3 regions of the Exiguobacterium acetylicum genome follow, and region 2 is predicted to be linked to each of the others. Evidence: riboswitches for the same ligand, from Rfam matches in the RefSeq annotation. Region 2 holds a riboswitch; each other region holds the start of a gene.
What was found. Region 2 has a riboswitch for S-adenosylmethionine ahead of msrA (peptide-methionine (S)-S-oxide reductase MsrA). Riboswitches for the same ligand answer to the same signal wherever they lie in the genome.
Positions count from the first base shown of each region.

Region 1 (4,419 bases), 500 kb from region 2:
TAAGCAACGCACAGAACGGGTAAGGAGGAGGTAGTACATATGAACATGTTAGTTGTAGGTGCAGGGGCAGTTGGAGGATATTTCGGAGGTCGTCTTGCTGAGCAAGGAGAGCAGGTGACATTCCTCGTCCGTCCGAAGCGATATGAACAACTACAAAAAACAGGACTGCACATCACTAGTCCTCATGGCGATATGACGATTACGCCTCAGTTGATAACACGAGACATGCGACCGGATCGTGCATTTGATGTCATCTTGCTTTCGACGAAAGCCTATCACTTAGATGACGTCCTACAAGATCTTGCGCCATTTGTTTCGAACGAGACGTACATCATTCCTTTATTGAACGGCATGCAGCATATTCGACGGTTAACAGAAGTCTTCGGAGAAGATCGAGTACTAGGAGGTCTTTGCTTCATTGAGTCGACGCTTGATGCAGAAGGGCGCATTGTACAGACAAGTCCGTCGCATCGGCTGTTGTTTGGTTCACGAACCGGTAAACCAACAGCGCGTCTAGAGAAAATCGCAGCGTGTTTTGCGAAAGCGAAGGCACCAATGAAGTACTCGATGCATATCATGGATGACATGTGGCAAAAGTATCTCTTCATTTCGACATTTGCGGGCGTGACGACGCTATTTCGCTCGGCAATCGGTCCGATTCGAGAAGAAGCTGTCGGACATCAAATGATTTTAGACGTCATGGGGGAAGCGAAACAGGCGATGGAAGAACAAGGGGCAGTCTTTAATGACGATGTAGAAGCGGTCTTGCTGAAGCAGATGCATGCAATGGAAGACACGATGAAATCGTCGATGTTACGCGACATGGAAAAGGGACAGCCCGTCGAAGTGGAACATTTTTTCAGTGCATTATTGAAGCCTGCTAAGACTGATCAGATGCATGCCTTGAAATTAGTCGAAGCGAATCTACGCATGTATCTCGAAACGATTAAATAGTCACATTTTTCTATTTTAGAAAAATGATGGAGTGGTGCAAATGTTTCGTTTTGATGACGAAAGACCTGTTTCCCTTAGGAATCGTTGACTTCCGAAATAAAGTTCATCTATTCTTAATGAGATTGAAAAAAACTGATAATATATTTTTCCGTATTTTTTCTTGCAAGGACGAATGAAGCAGACGAGAGGGGAAGTTTATCCATTATGAAACGTATTATTATTCGTGCAGGTATGACACCATTCGAACAGTTCGATGCTCCTTATTTGATGAAACATAATTCCATTGGAGGAAACGTTGGAAATCTTATCTATCAATACAGTATCTTTCGGACGTTGATGACAGAAGGTACGACAATTACACCTGACTATTACTATTACGACGAAGAACGGGCAGACGAAATCAATGCCAACTTTGACCTTTATGTCATTCCGTTAGCGGACGCATTCCGAAAAGAATTCGTACCGACGTTACGGAAATATACACGTCTCATCAAAAAATTAAAAATTCCAGTCGTCGTCATCGGTGTAGGGTTACGTGCACCGTTTGAACCAGACTTAGATGGTGGATTCCCATTCGATGAAGATGTCAAAGCGTTCGTCAGTGCCGTTCTCGAGCGCTCGAGCATGCTGGGTCTTCGCGGGGAGATCACGTCGAAATACTTAACACGTCTTGGTTTCCGCGAAGGGATCGATCATCGCGTCATCGGATGTCCTTCGATGTACGCGTTCGGTCGCGACTTGCACATCCGTGAAACGAACATCACACCTGAGTCGATGATTACGGTCAACTCGTCACGTTTAGCTCCACAAAACGTCCTCGATTTCATTACACGTGGGATGGAAGAGTATCCAAATCATTACTTCATTCCCCAGTGGATGAAGGAACTGAAGTTGACGTATACAGGGACGCACCCGATCGCAGATCTTTCAGTGACGAACTATCCGGTGAAAATGTCGGATCCTGCTTACATGAATGATCGGGTTCGTTTCTTCTTGAACGCACAGACATGGTTCGATTTCATCGGACAAGCAGACCTTAGTTTTGGTGCACGCTTGCACGGAAATATCACAGCAACGCTTGCAGGTACGCCGAGTATCCTCATTCCAAAAGATGCACGGATGCGCGAATTGACGGATTACCATCAGTTGACGCACATTTGGGCGAACGACATCACAGCGGATACACAATTATCCGACGTCGTAGCAAGCGCTGACTTCCAAAGTCCGGCACGTGTTCAAGCGCGTAACTTCGACAACTTCGTTGACTTCTTGAACGTGAACAATCTTGAGCATATCTACCAAGAGACGAACTATCCTGAGAATGTACCGTTTGACCGTCAAATGGCGCAAACCGAGTTGCTCCCACCAGTCCAACCGATCTCTGGCGTAAGTCTTGAGGAAGCAGTCGCTCGTTTTGAACGGTTCTTCCCGGAACAAGAGAAGAAGATTGCGGATGCGCAAAAACAAACAAAAGCACAATTAGCTGAAAAAGATAAGAAAATCAAAGCATTGCAGAAACAAACAGGAACGGCTCAAAAGGATCAAGAGATTGCGGCACTCAAAGCGCAATTGGCTGCCCAAACGAAGAAAATGAAGCACCAGCAAGGAACATTGAACCGGAAAGCGGTTCGTGCAGCCTTGAAAACAGCGGATTTATTCGCTAAAAAGTAACCCTTTAAACATTCCGGATCGATACGATGCGGAATGTTTTTTCGATAGAAGTATTCTGAATTGTGTTGACAATTTGAAAAAGACTTGATAGGGTTATGAACAATTACATACTTATCCAGAGAGGTGGAGGGACTGGCCCTATGAAACCTCAGCAACAGGTCGAAAGATACTGTGCTAATTCCTGCGGGTGCTGCACCCGATCGATAAGATTTCCGAATTGTCGACCGACGCATCCGTGAGGATGCGTTTTTTGTTTGAAGTAGGTGGAATGAGGAGGAAATGGATTCATGAAAACGAGCGGAGCATTTCGACGCAAGATGGAATCACGTCATCTGATCATGCTGTCGTTAGGTGGTGTCATTGGAACCGGATTATTTTTAAGTACAGGTTATACGTTGGAACAAGCAGGACGCGTCGGAACGATTTTATCGTATTTGATTGGGGCCGTCGTCGTTTACTTAGTCATGTTAAGTCTCGGTGAACTCGCCGTGCACATGCCGGAAACCGGATCATTCCACAAGTACGCAACGAAGTACATTGGACCCGGCACCGGTTATACAGTAGCCTGGCTCTACTGGCTGACGTGGACGGTCGCCCTTGGTTCAGAATTCACGGCAGCAGGCATTTTGATGCAACGTTGGTTCCCGTCGATTCCTGTATGGGTGTTCAGCGCATTGTTCGCTGCGATGATCCTCGGTATCAACGTCTTGAAGGTTCGCGTGTTCGCTGAAGTCGAGTTTTGGTTTTCCGCCATTAAGGTCGTGACGATCATTGCTTTCATTTTACTCGGTGCGGGAACGATCGTCGGCTTCATTCCACTGCAAGATGGTAGCCCGGCTCCATTCTTTTCTTCGTTAACCGAAGGCGGGTTGTTTCCAAATGGCGCTTTCGTCATCTTCATGACGATGCTTGCCGTGAACTTTGCTTACTCGGGAACGGAACTAATCGGTGTCGCAGCGGGTGAAGCAGTCGATCCGAAACGGACGATTCCGCTTGCAATCCGGACGACGATTTTGCGACTCGTCCTCTTTTTCGTCGGTACGATCATCGTGTTAGCCGTCTTATTACCAATGGATGGGAAAGGTGTACTCGAAAGTCCGTTCGTCGCCGTGTTTGAACGAATCGGAATTCCCTACGCGGCAGACGTGATGAACTTCGTCATTTTGACAGCGATCTTGTCGGCAGCGAACTCTGGACTTTACGCTGCCTCTCGGATGCTCTGGTCGCTTGCGAACGAACGCATGATTCCACGCTTCTTCGCCCAGGTGACACCAAGTGGGGTTCCACTTCGAGCGGTATTGTTCAGCATGCTTGGCGGAGGACTTGCCTTGCTGTCTAGCATCTATGCAGCAGGAAGTGTCTATATCGCGCTCGTCTCGATTTCCGGTCTCGCTGTCGTCGTTGTTTGGATGAGTATCAGTGTTGCCCAGTATCGTTTCCGGAAACAATTCCTCCGTGAAGGGCATACGGTCGACGAATTGGTCTATCGCACACCACTCTTTCCATTCGTACCGATCGCCGCTTTCGTCGTTTGTTTGATTTCTCTGATTGGTATCGGATTTGATCCGACACAACGAATCGCCTTGTACTGTGGTATTCCATTCATCGTAATCTGTTATATCGTTCATGCGTTCACGAATTCTTCTCAGAAACGGAGTGTTGAAGATGTCCCGAATCAAAAATCCAGTTGATCAACGATTACAGGAAGTTCCCTTTCTTATTTTAGATGGTGCCCTTGCAACCGAACTTGAACAGAAGGGATTCGACCTGAACGACCCACTTTGGTCAGCACGT
Region 1 is NZ_CP082333.1:3,145,998-3,150,416, reverse strand. Features, by position in the region: gene K7G97_RS16225 (ketopantoate reductase family protein) at 40-954, shown strand; gene K7G97_RS16220 (polysaccharide pyruvyl transferase family protein) at 1,159-2,625, shown strand; SAM riboswitch class I at 2,734-2,835, shown strand; gene K7G97_RS16215 (amino acid permease) at 2,913-4,316, shown strand; gene mmuM (homocysteine S-methyltransferase) at 4,291-4,419, shown strand, end outside.
Region 1: another riboswitch for S-adenosylmethionine. It lies ahead of K7G97_RS16215 (amino acid permease); the one in region 2 lies ahead of msrA (peptide-methionine (S)-S-oxide reductase MsrA).

Region 2 (4,419 bases):
GTTTCGTGGTGGAACAATCGGGCAGATCCAAAACGTATCGCCACTCTATTGGTTTGGTGGACTTGTCGGTGTCGGCGTCGTTTTTTGTGTCATGCGTGGGATTCAGTTGCTTGGTCCGTCCGTCGCCATCTCTGTCGTTCTGATTTCGCAGTTAAGCTTTGCTCTTGCTGTTGATACGTTCGGCTGGTTCGGTTTACCACAAATTGATTTATCGTTCGGTCAGCTCGTCGGTCTCGCCGTCATGGTATGTGGGATCTTCGTTTTGAAACGGTATCAAGTCGTCGCGCCGGAAGAGAGAGCGAAAGATATACCGAAGCAAGTCTCTTAAAAAATCTGATACTAGTTCGATCGACTGACGAACGTTTCTGTCATCCTCGCTTTCCGCAGGCGGGAGGTAAGCCGCGTCATCCCGCATTCCATGCGATTTGCCGGGTCTTACCTGACCCTGACGAAAGCGCGACTCGCGCTTTCTTTCCCTGCAGGAGTCGAGGATGAACACTCACGTTCTAGATTGACTAAATAAAACATGCGCGTTTCCCGCTAATTCGATCGGGAGATTCGCATGTTTTTATGTGTTGTGACTTGATCTCAATCGAATAGATGAACCATTCGTCTTCCGAAGTAAAGCGAGAGGACAATGATGAGAAGACCACAGTACAACATGATTGTCGTGATCGAAACGTGAAACGACAGTAGAAACGAGAGGAGCGCGTAAGATAATGGAATGAGACCGTTTGACGCGGCATTGACGACACTCATGACACGTCCCATCGTCTGTTCCGCACACTGAGACTGGATGAACGTAATGAAGCGAATATTGATGATCGAAGAAAGGACACCAAGTGATAACAGGATGATCAGGTACAACGAAATCTGTTGGACTTGACTAAGCAAGAAGAGAAGCAGACCTAAGGCGCCAATTAATCGGACCGATGAGGTAAGCCCATTTGCTTTCGTCTGTGTAAAACCACTCCAGAGCGCCCCTCCGAGCATTCCCATTTGATAAGCACCTTGCATATAACTTAAATCCATCGCATCTCCTTGAAGCACATCATGAACGAGTAAGGGAATTCCGAGTAAGAGTGGCCCAAAGAAAAAGAAATTGACACAGATGACAAGAAAAAGTGTCTGCTTGAGTTGCTGAAAGTGAAAGACGTAATGTAGCCCTTCTTTTAGTTCAAAGAGAGCTGAATGCTGACGTGCTCGCTTGACCTTAGATTCACGAATACCATACGTGAAGAGAAGCGTCAGACAGAGTGTTCCGAAAATCATGAGAAAGACGTACGAGTAAGAAGAATGGCTGAGGATGACTCCACCAAGAATCGGACCTGAAAAGAGAGCGATTTGATTAGATGTCTGAATCAATGAATTGGCTTTAGTGAGCTGTTCTTTCGAAACGAGTGTAGGCAGTAAGGAAGCATTCGCTGGCGAAAAGAATGCATCCACACTACCGAATAAAAAGGCGAATACTAAAATCGTCAGCAATGTAAGCTGATCGGCATGAAGTAACACGAGGAGGCAAATTATAAAACTGATCCGTAGACCGCTTGAGATACGCATGATCGTTGAACGTTTATAGCGATCGGATAAGACGCCACCGAACAACATGAGAAAAATACGGGGTAACAAGGTGGCCATGAGGACGAATCCGAGATATGACGCCTGGTTTAGCGTATGGATGACATACCATTGTTCAACAAACAGATAGGTTGATAGGGAGAGGGCGGAGCACATACCGGACCCCCATAAAAATAAAAAAGATCGATTTTTAAACAGTGATTGTTGCGTATCCATTTCAACAGGTAGCATAAGACACCTCCGATTTAGACCTCGTCGTTCTCAAACAGTGGTTCATCAATTGCGAAGGCAGTCGTCATGATATAGAAGTGTTTTTTATCTTTTTTGTCTAGTGAAGGAGACCGTGTGAACTCGTCCAATAGAGCACGATATTTTGTAGCAAAGCGTTGAAAGTCGGCTTCAGACATCGTCAGTTCCTTTTGAAGTGATAAACTCATCCAGTCCTCGACGTTCGGAGATGAAGGAGAAAAAGTAGCTGTCGGAGCCGTAAGAACGCGTGTCTTTGCCCGGTCCAATACTTCGAGATACGACTGCCGGGTCGCTTCATTCGTCTCGACGAAGTTCAGTAGATGATCGGCAGGAATGTATCCTCGAGCAATCGCTTGATAGTATTTCAATAGATTGCCGCCCTGTTCTTCCGTCCGGACGAGACGAATCAAGTCATGCTTTTCAAGTTCCCGTACGTGATAGAGGACCTTCGCGCGAGATAACGTCAGCAAGTGGGCTAACTGATGTACCGTGTGTGGTTTTTCGACGAGAAACATAAGGATTTTTGTTCGTAACGGATCACTGATCACTTTTAACTGTTCATAGCTCTCTAATATGTGAATCGCTTTTTGTTCCATATAATCATCTCCTTTTTAACCGGTTAATTTTTATTAACCGTAAAACAAAAGACTTCGTTTGTAAACGATTACAAATTTATGTAAGGGTGTTGGCAAAGAAGACATCATTTGTTTACATAAAAAAACTGATTCCATGACATCTCGATCATCCTCCACTTTTTACTGAAAGTAGGGGAAGAACGAGATGTTTGAAATCAGTTTCAGCTACTGTATGTGGTTCGAGGTGATTAGACCGTCGTCGTATCTTTCCATTCCTGCTCGATGAAAGCATCGCGACCAGAAGCAGCACGATCTTTTTTATAGTGCTCTGGATTTTTCTTATGGAAGTCTTGATGGTACTCTTCCGCCGGATAAAATTCAGAAGCGGCATCGATCCGCGTCACGATCGGTTGTTTGAAACGATTGCTTGCAGCAAGGGCGTCACGGGAAGCGATCGCTGCTTCGTGCTGTGCATCCGTATGATAGAAGATCGCTGGTGCGTACTGCGTGCCGCGATCTTGGAATTGACCTTCTGCATCCGTCGGATCCGTTTGTGGCCAGTAGAGTTCGAGCAGACGCTCGTACGGGAACAGGCTCGGATCAAACGTGATTTGGACGACTTCGAGATGTCCCGTCGTTCCTGTTTTGACTTGCTCGTACGTTGGGTTATCGACGTGACCGCCCATGTAACCCGACACGATTCCCTCGATTCCTGGTAATTCTTCAAACGGTGTCACCATGCACCAAAAACATCCACCTGCAAATGTTGCTTTTTCCATCTGTCTCTTCCTCTCCGTGGGAAATCCCCATTGTATGTCTGACAGCGAGAAAACGAAAACGACTCCTTCGCTTGGTTGCAAAAGGAGTCGCCGCTTTTTATCAACCAAAGCTTTCGCTTTGCTGGTCGTAGCACCTTGCTATGCGCAGGTTGCTGGGACGTCATCGATCCAGATCTCTCGGTCCACTCTTGATAAGGGTATATGAAGTTGATGTCATTCGTTATCATTGTTGTGATGATACCATTCACACAGAAATAAAGTCAATCCTTAGGTTTCAAGGCACGTAAAACCGTCGCTCCGAGTGTCTTCGCACCAATCAACAACGCCTGTTCGTTGATTTCGTACTGCGGATGATGCTGTGGATAGTTGACGCGACCGTCCGTATATCCGGAACCGGTAAAGAAGTAACTTCCAGGGACGTGTGTTAGATAATGCGCGAAGTCATCCGCAGCCATCATTGGTGTAAGTGCCCGGACGGATGCTTCCGGTAAGAAAGAAGCGGCTTCCTGAACGAGTTTTGTCTCGTCCGGATGATTCCAAAGCGCCGGGTAACCTGTCGTGAAGTCAATCGAATAAGTAGCACCGATGCCGGCACATGTCGTTTTGGCGACAAGATCGACTTCTTGCCGGAGCTGATGCCGAAGGGTCTCATTGAACGTCCGGATCTCCCCGACGATGCGTGCTTCACCCGTGACGATGTTCGGCGCCGTTCCTGCGTGGAAGGATCCGATTGCAAGAACAGCGGGCTCGAACGGATCGACCCGTCGACTGACAAGGTGTTGTAGGTTGCAGACGAGCTGCGCCCCAGCGACGAGCGCATCTTTTGTTTTGTGCGGTGCTTGCGCATGCCCACCTTGACCATGGACGATGATTTCAAATTCGTCGATCGCACATAATGTATGTCCTTCCCGAAACCCAATCGTACCGACCGGTAAATCATTTTCGAGATGTGTCGCGAAAATCGCATCGACACCTTCGAGAACGCCGGCTTCGATCATTTGGATCGCGCCACCGGGAAAGACCTCTTCACCATGCTGATGGATGATTCGAATCGTTCCATGTAATTGATCGCGTAGCGGATAGAGTGTAGCAGCAAGGGCCATCACCATCGCCGTATGTCCATCGTGTCCACAGGCATGCATGACACCGGGATGAATCGACCGGAAGGCAAGCGTCGTCTCTTCTTGAAGTGGTAAAGCATCGAAATCTGCACGGACCGCAATCGTCGGACCAGGCTG
Region 2 is NZ_CP082333.1:436,956-441,374, forward strand. Features, by position in the region: gene K7G97_RS02345 (DMT family transporter) at 1-328, shown strand, start outside; gene K7G97_RS02350 (MFS transporter) at 589-1,809, opposite strand; gene K7G97_RS02355 (winged helix-turn-helix domain-containing protein) at 1,824-2,423, opposite strand; gene msrA (peptide-methionine (S)-S-oxide reductase MsrA) at 2,651-3,181, opposite strand; SAM riboswitch class I at 3,276-3,379, opposite strand; gene K7G97_RS02365 (M20 metallopeptidase family protein) at 3,442-4,419, opposite strand, start outside.

Region 3 (4,419 bases), 680 kb from region 2:
TCGAGATGCCAACGTAAGACGACTTGTGAAGGTGTCTTGCCGTGTTTCTCTGCGATTTCCTTGAAATCGTTAATTTCGAGGAATTTCCCTTGCATGAGTGGACTCCATGCTTCGACTTGGATGTTGTGATCTTGCAAGTATTCATGCAGTTCGTGTTGCGGCAATTGTGGATGCAACTCGACTTGGTTGATCATTGGAGCCATCAAGCCCTCTTCTGCCAATGTATCGAGGTGATGTTCCTTGAAGTTCGAGACACCGATCGCTTTGATCTTGCCTTCTTCGTACAATTCAACCATTGCTTTCCACGCTTCGATATAGCCTTCGACCGGCCAGTGGATGAGATAGAGGTCAAGATAATCTGTTTCGAGACGTTCGAGCGATTCTGCGAATGCTTCCTTCGTCCGACCGGCACGAATATCATCGTTCCAGACTTTTGACGTTAAGAAGAGATCCTCACGTTTCACGCCGCTTTCCTTGATTCCTTTTGCGACACCGCGCTCGTTTTTGTAGACAGCAGCCGTATCGATATGACGATAGCCGACACGTAATGCTTCAGCGACAGCAGCAGGTGCTTCTGTCTCTTCATCTACTTGCCAGACACCGAATCCGATTTGGGGAATCGTAATACCGTTTGAAAGTTTTGCGTATTGCATGTGTTACTCCTCCTCATAAAACATAGTTTAGATTTGCTCGTTTAGTTTAGCATGAACGAACGAAGACGTCCGTTTCCATGCTCATGGAGGAACAAAATAAGGTAAAATAGAAAAGAATCATGAGATTTAATCGTGTGTTAAAAGAGGGGGAGAAAAGATGGCTCAAAAGAATAAAAAGCTATCCAAATGTACTTGGCTTAGCATTGGCGCATTGTTAGTAACGCAGGCAGTGGGTCTGTTTCTTAGTGCGCGAAAGTCAGGACGTAATCCATGGGTTTGGGGAGGCGCTGGACTCGTTCAATTCCCGCTTCCGGCAATCGCTTATTTAATCTTAGAACGACAAGCGAAGCAGAAAAAATAATAAAACAGGTCCAATCGTCGACGCGATTGGACCTGTTTTATAGTTACGAAGAAATTTTTTCTTGCTTCGTCGCTGTCTTCTTCATGCGTGGCAAACCGAAGAAGATGGCGATTGATCCACAGACGAAGAGGAGGAACGGGTAGAACAGATACGGAATCAGTTCAGGAGAAGCTGTTTTCGTCAATTCTGCTGCGATCAAAAGTTGTGCCCCATACGGAATGATGCCTTGAATACCACAAGAGAAGATATCAAGGATACTCGCTGATTTCTTGCGATCGACTTCATACGTATCGGCAATTTCAGCTGCTAGTGGTCCAGCGACGAGAATCGAGATCGTATTGTTTGCTGTCGCGAGATTCGTTGCACTGACGAGTGCCGCCATACTGAATTCGGCACCCCGACGCTGTGAAATCTTGCGTGTCAGCGTCTCTTTCAAGTAAGCAATTCCACCGTTGAACGTAATCAAGCTGACGAGACCACCCATGAGGAGCGTCAAAATGGAGATTTCCGCCATCCCCATCATTCCTTCGGACATCGAGAGGACGAAGCCACTCAAGCCGAAACTACCATCAATCATACCGATGATGCCGGTGAGTAACGTACCACCAATGAGGACAAGAATGACATTGACGCCAAATAGTGCAAGGACGATGACAGCGAGATATGGAATCAACTTGTAGAATTCAAATGCTTTTGCTTCGACGACGTCACCAGAACCAGAAACGAATGCGAGCAGGATGACTGTCAAAATAGCAGCCGGCAGGACGATCATGAAGTTCGTCCGGAATTTATCGCGCATGTTCGTTTTTTGGGTACGGACGGCAGCAATCGTCGTATCCGAGATGAACGACAAGTTATCGCCAAACATCGATCCACCAACGACAGCAGCCGCTGCGATCGCAACGTTGATGCCTGTCGCTTCATGAATACCGAAGGCGATCGGTGCGAGTGCAGCAATCGTTCCGGTAGATGTCCCCATCGCCATCGAGATGAAGGCAGCGATGATGAACAGACCACTCATCAGGAGCGACGGAGGTAGGAACGTCAAAGCGGCATTAACGGTCGCATCGATGGCGCCGATTGCTTCTGCTGTTCCAGAAAACGTACCGGCTAGTAAGAAGATGAAGACCATGATCATGATATCGGGATTTCCGGCACCCGTTGCAATTCGTTCGACCGTTTGATTGATGGATCCTTTCGTCGTGATTGCAGCAAAAATCAAAGCGATCAGTGCGGCGATAAGGATCGGAAATTTGTAAAAGTCGTCATAGAAGATCCCGGCTCCGATGAAGAGAACCAGGAATACGACGAGAGGAAGCAGTGCCCATTTGTTAGGCGTGATCGTTTCATTCATTGTTAACACCTCGTTTCTCAAAGATACAAAAAAAGACCCCTTCGCAAGAAAGAAGGAGGTCTTTATGAAATAAAGACGCTCTTCTTATCTCTCAAGCTTTCGCTTGCTGGATTTGGCACAGTACGAATCAAATCGTCCGCTGCCGAAACATCATTGGGCCAGTCCCTCCGTTTCTCGCGATAAAAAGAAGTCATTCAATTGTTGTAAAACACGTTTCTTACCGTACCGCATTGAGTAACGCGTGTCAACTGTACTTTACTGAAGTGCCTTTTTCAATGTTTGGACGTTTTCTTCCATCAACTTGAAATAAGAGCTGTTTTGTTGCGCTTTCGTGACCGACTCTAGATTATGAATCGTCACGGATTCAGCTCCGATTTCTTTTTGGATGACACGTGCAACCTTAGGTGAGACTGTCTCTTCGAACGCGACGTATTTTAAATCATGCATCCGTGCTTCTTTCACTAAAGCGGCCAGTTGCTTTTGTGACGGTTCATCAGAAGGAGAAATTCCCGCGATCGGCAGTTGTGTGAAGCCATATCGTTCTGCGAGGTAACCGTAAGCGGCATGCGTAACGAGAAGCTCTTTTTTCGATCCATCAGCGACCGCTTGTTTGAACTCTTCATCGAGTGCGTCAGCTTGTTGATCGAACGCTTTTAAGTTTTTCTCGAATGTTGCTTTGTCTTTTGGTACTTCTTTTGATAGAGCAGTTGTAATTGAGCGTGCCATTGCTTTTGCGTTGACAGGGTCGAGCCAGACGTGTGGATCGTATTTTCCGTGGTCATGACCCTCTTCTTCATGCGCATGTTCATCTGTTGCATGATCATCATGCCCTTCTTCTTCGTGGGCATGTTCGTCTTCTGTATGCCCTTCTTCTTCATGTGCATGAAGTGTAGCATCCGACTCTAGCAAGTTGACGTCCTTACTCGTCTCGACGAAGCGGACATCCGTGCCTTTTAGACTCTCCTGGATTTTTTTCGAATACGGCTCGAGCGTCGTACCGGTTAAGAGGAACAAGTCGCCCTTGGCAATCTCAGTGAGTTGTTTTGACGTTGGCTCGTAAGAGTGGGGGTCTGCTCCAGGTGGAACGATCATCTTGACGTCGACTTGATTGCCACCGATTTCGCGGGCAATAGCAGCCGTCGCGAACGTTGATGCATAGACTTCTGTCTGGGTTTTATCTGAAGTCGATGAATCGGTATTTGAACCGCAAGCAGCGAGGACACTTGCACTCGCGAAGGCGACCGTTAAAGCAGGAATGATTTTTTTCATTATATGATACCTCCATTATTAAAACGTAACTATTCCGATTTGGACTTTCTCACTATAGCGGAACGCCGATGAAGCGTCAAGTAGGAATACCGAGACGTTCGACATCTTTTAAAACGGGGTAAAAGGATAATAAAGTGAAGAAACTGGTACGTCTTTTGGAGGTGATCAAGTGAAACGTGAAACTGCATGGCTAATGGGGGGAGCTGCGTTATTGACGACGGCAGCAGCGGGAGCGAGTATTTGGAACAATTACGGTGCACTGCTCCGGTGGACCGAACCCGCCTTGCCACACACAGAAAAACAACTGGCACCGCGGACGCTCACCTATAAGCAGGTGGGAGACCGCATCTTACAGCTCGATCTCTATTATCCACCGGGTGAGGGACCGTTTCCAGTTGCCATCTACGCACACGGCGGTGCATTCGTTCGTGGGGAGCGTGATGACATATTCTGCTTTAGTCCAATCGTCGACCGTCTGCTTGAACTCGGAGTTGCTGTCTGTAGTATCGATTATCGTTTGTTCGAAGAGGGCAGTTATTTTCCGGATAACCTCGAAGATGTACGGGATGCATTATGTTTTTTGAACAAGGAAGCGGAGGATCTTCGCATTCTAAGAGGTCGGATGATGGTATGGGGAGACTCAGCCGGAGCTGCACTCATGCTGACGACGGCACTTGCCCCATCTGCTTTCGTTGGTGAGCGTGATGAGCGCCACATGCCATTGATCAGTGGTGTGATCGCTTTATATCCACCGACGAACTTTTTGTTGTTTAATTTCATTC
Region 3 is NZ_CP082333.1:2,969,215-2,973,633, reverse strand. Features, by position in the region: gene K7G97_RS15370 (aldo/keto reductase) at 1-653, opposite strand, end outside; gene K7G97_RS15365 (hypothetical protein) at 811-1,014, shown strand; gene K7G97_RS15360 (Na+/H+ antiporter NhaC family protein) at 1,058-2,368, opposite strand; SAM riboswitch class I at 2,450-2,554, opposite strand; gene K7G97_RS15355 (metal ABC transporter solute-binding protein, Zn/Mn family) at 2,624-3,637, opposite strand; gene K7G97_RS15350 (alpha/beta hydrolase) at 3,807-4,419, shown strand, end outside.
Region 3: another riboswitch for S-adenosylmethionine. It lies ahead of K7G97_RS15360 (Na+/H+ antiporter NhaC family protein); the one in region 2 lies ahead of msrA (peptide-methionine (S)-S-oxide reductase MsrA).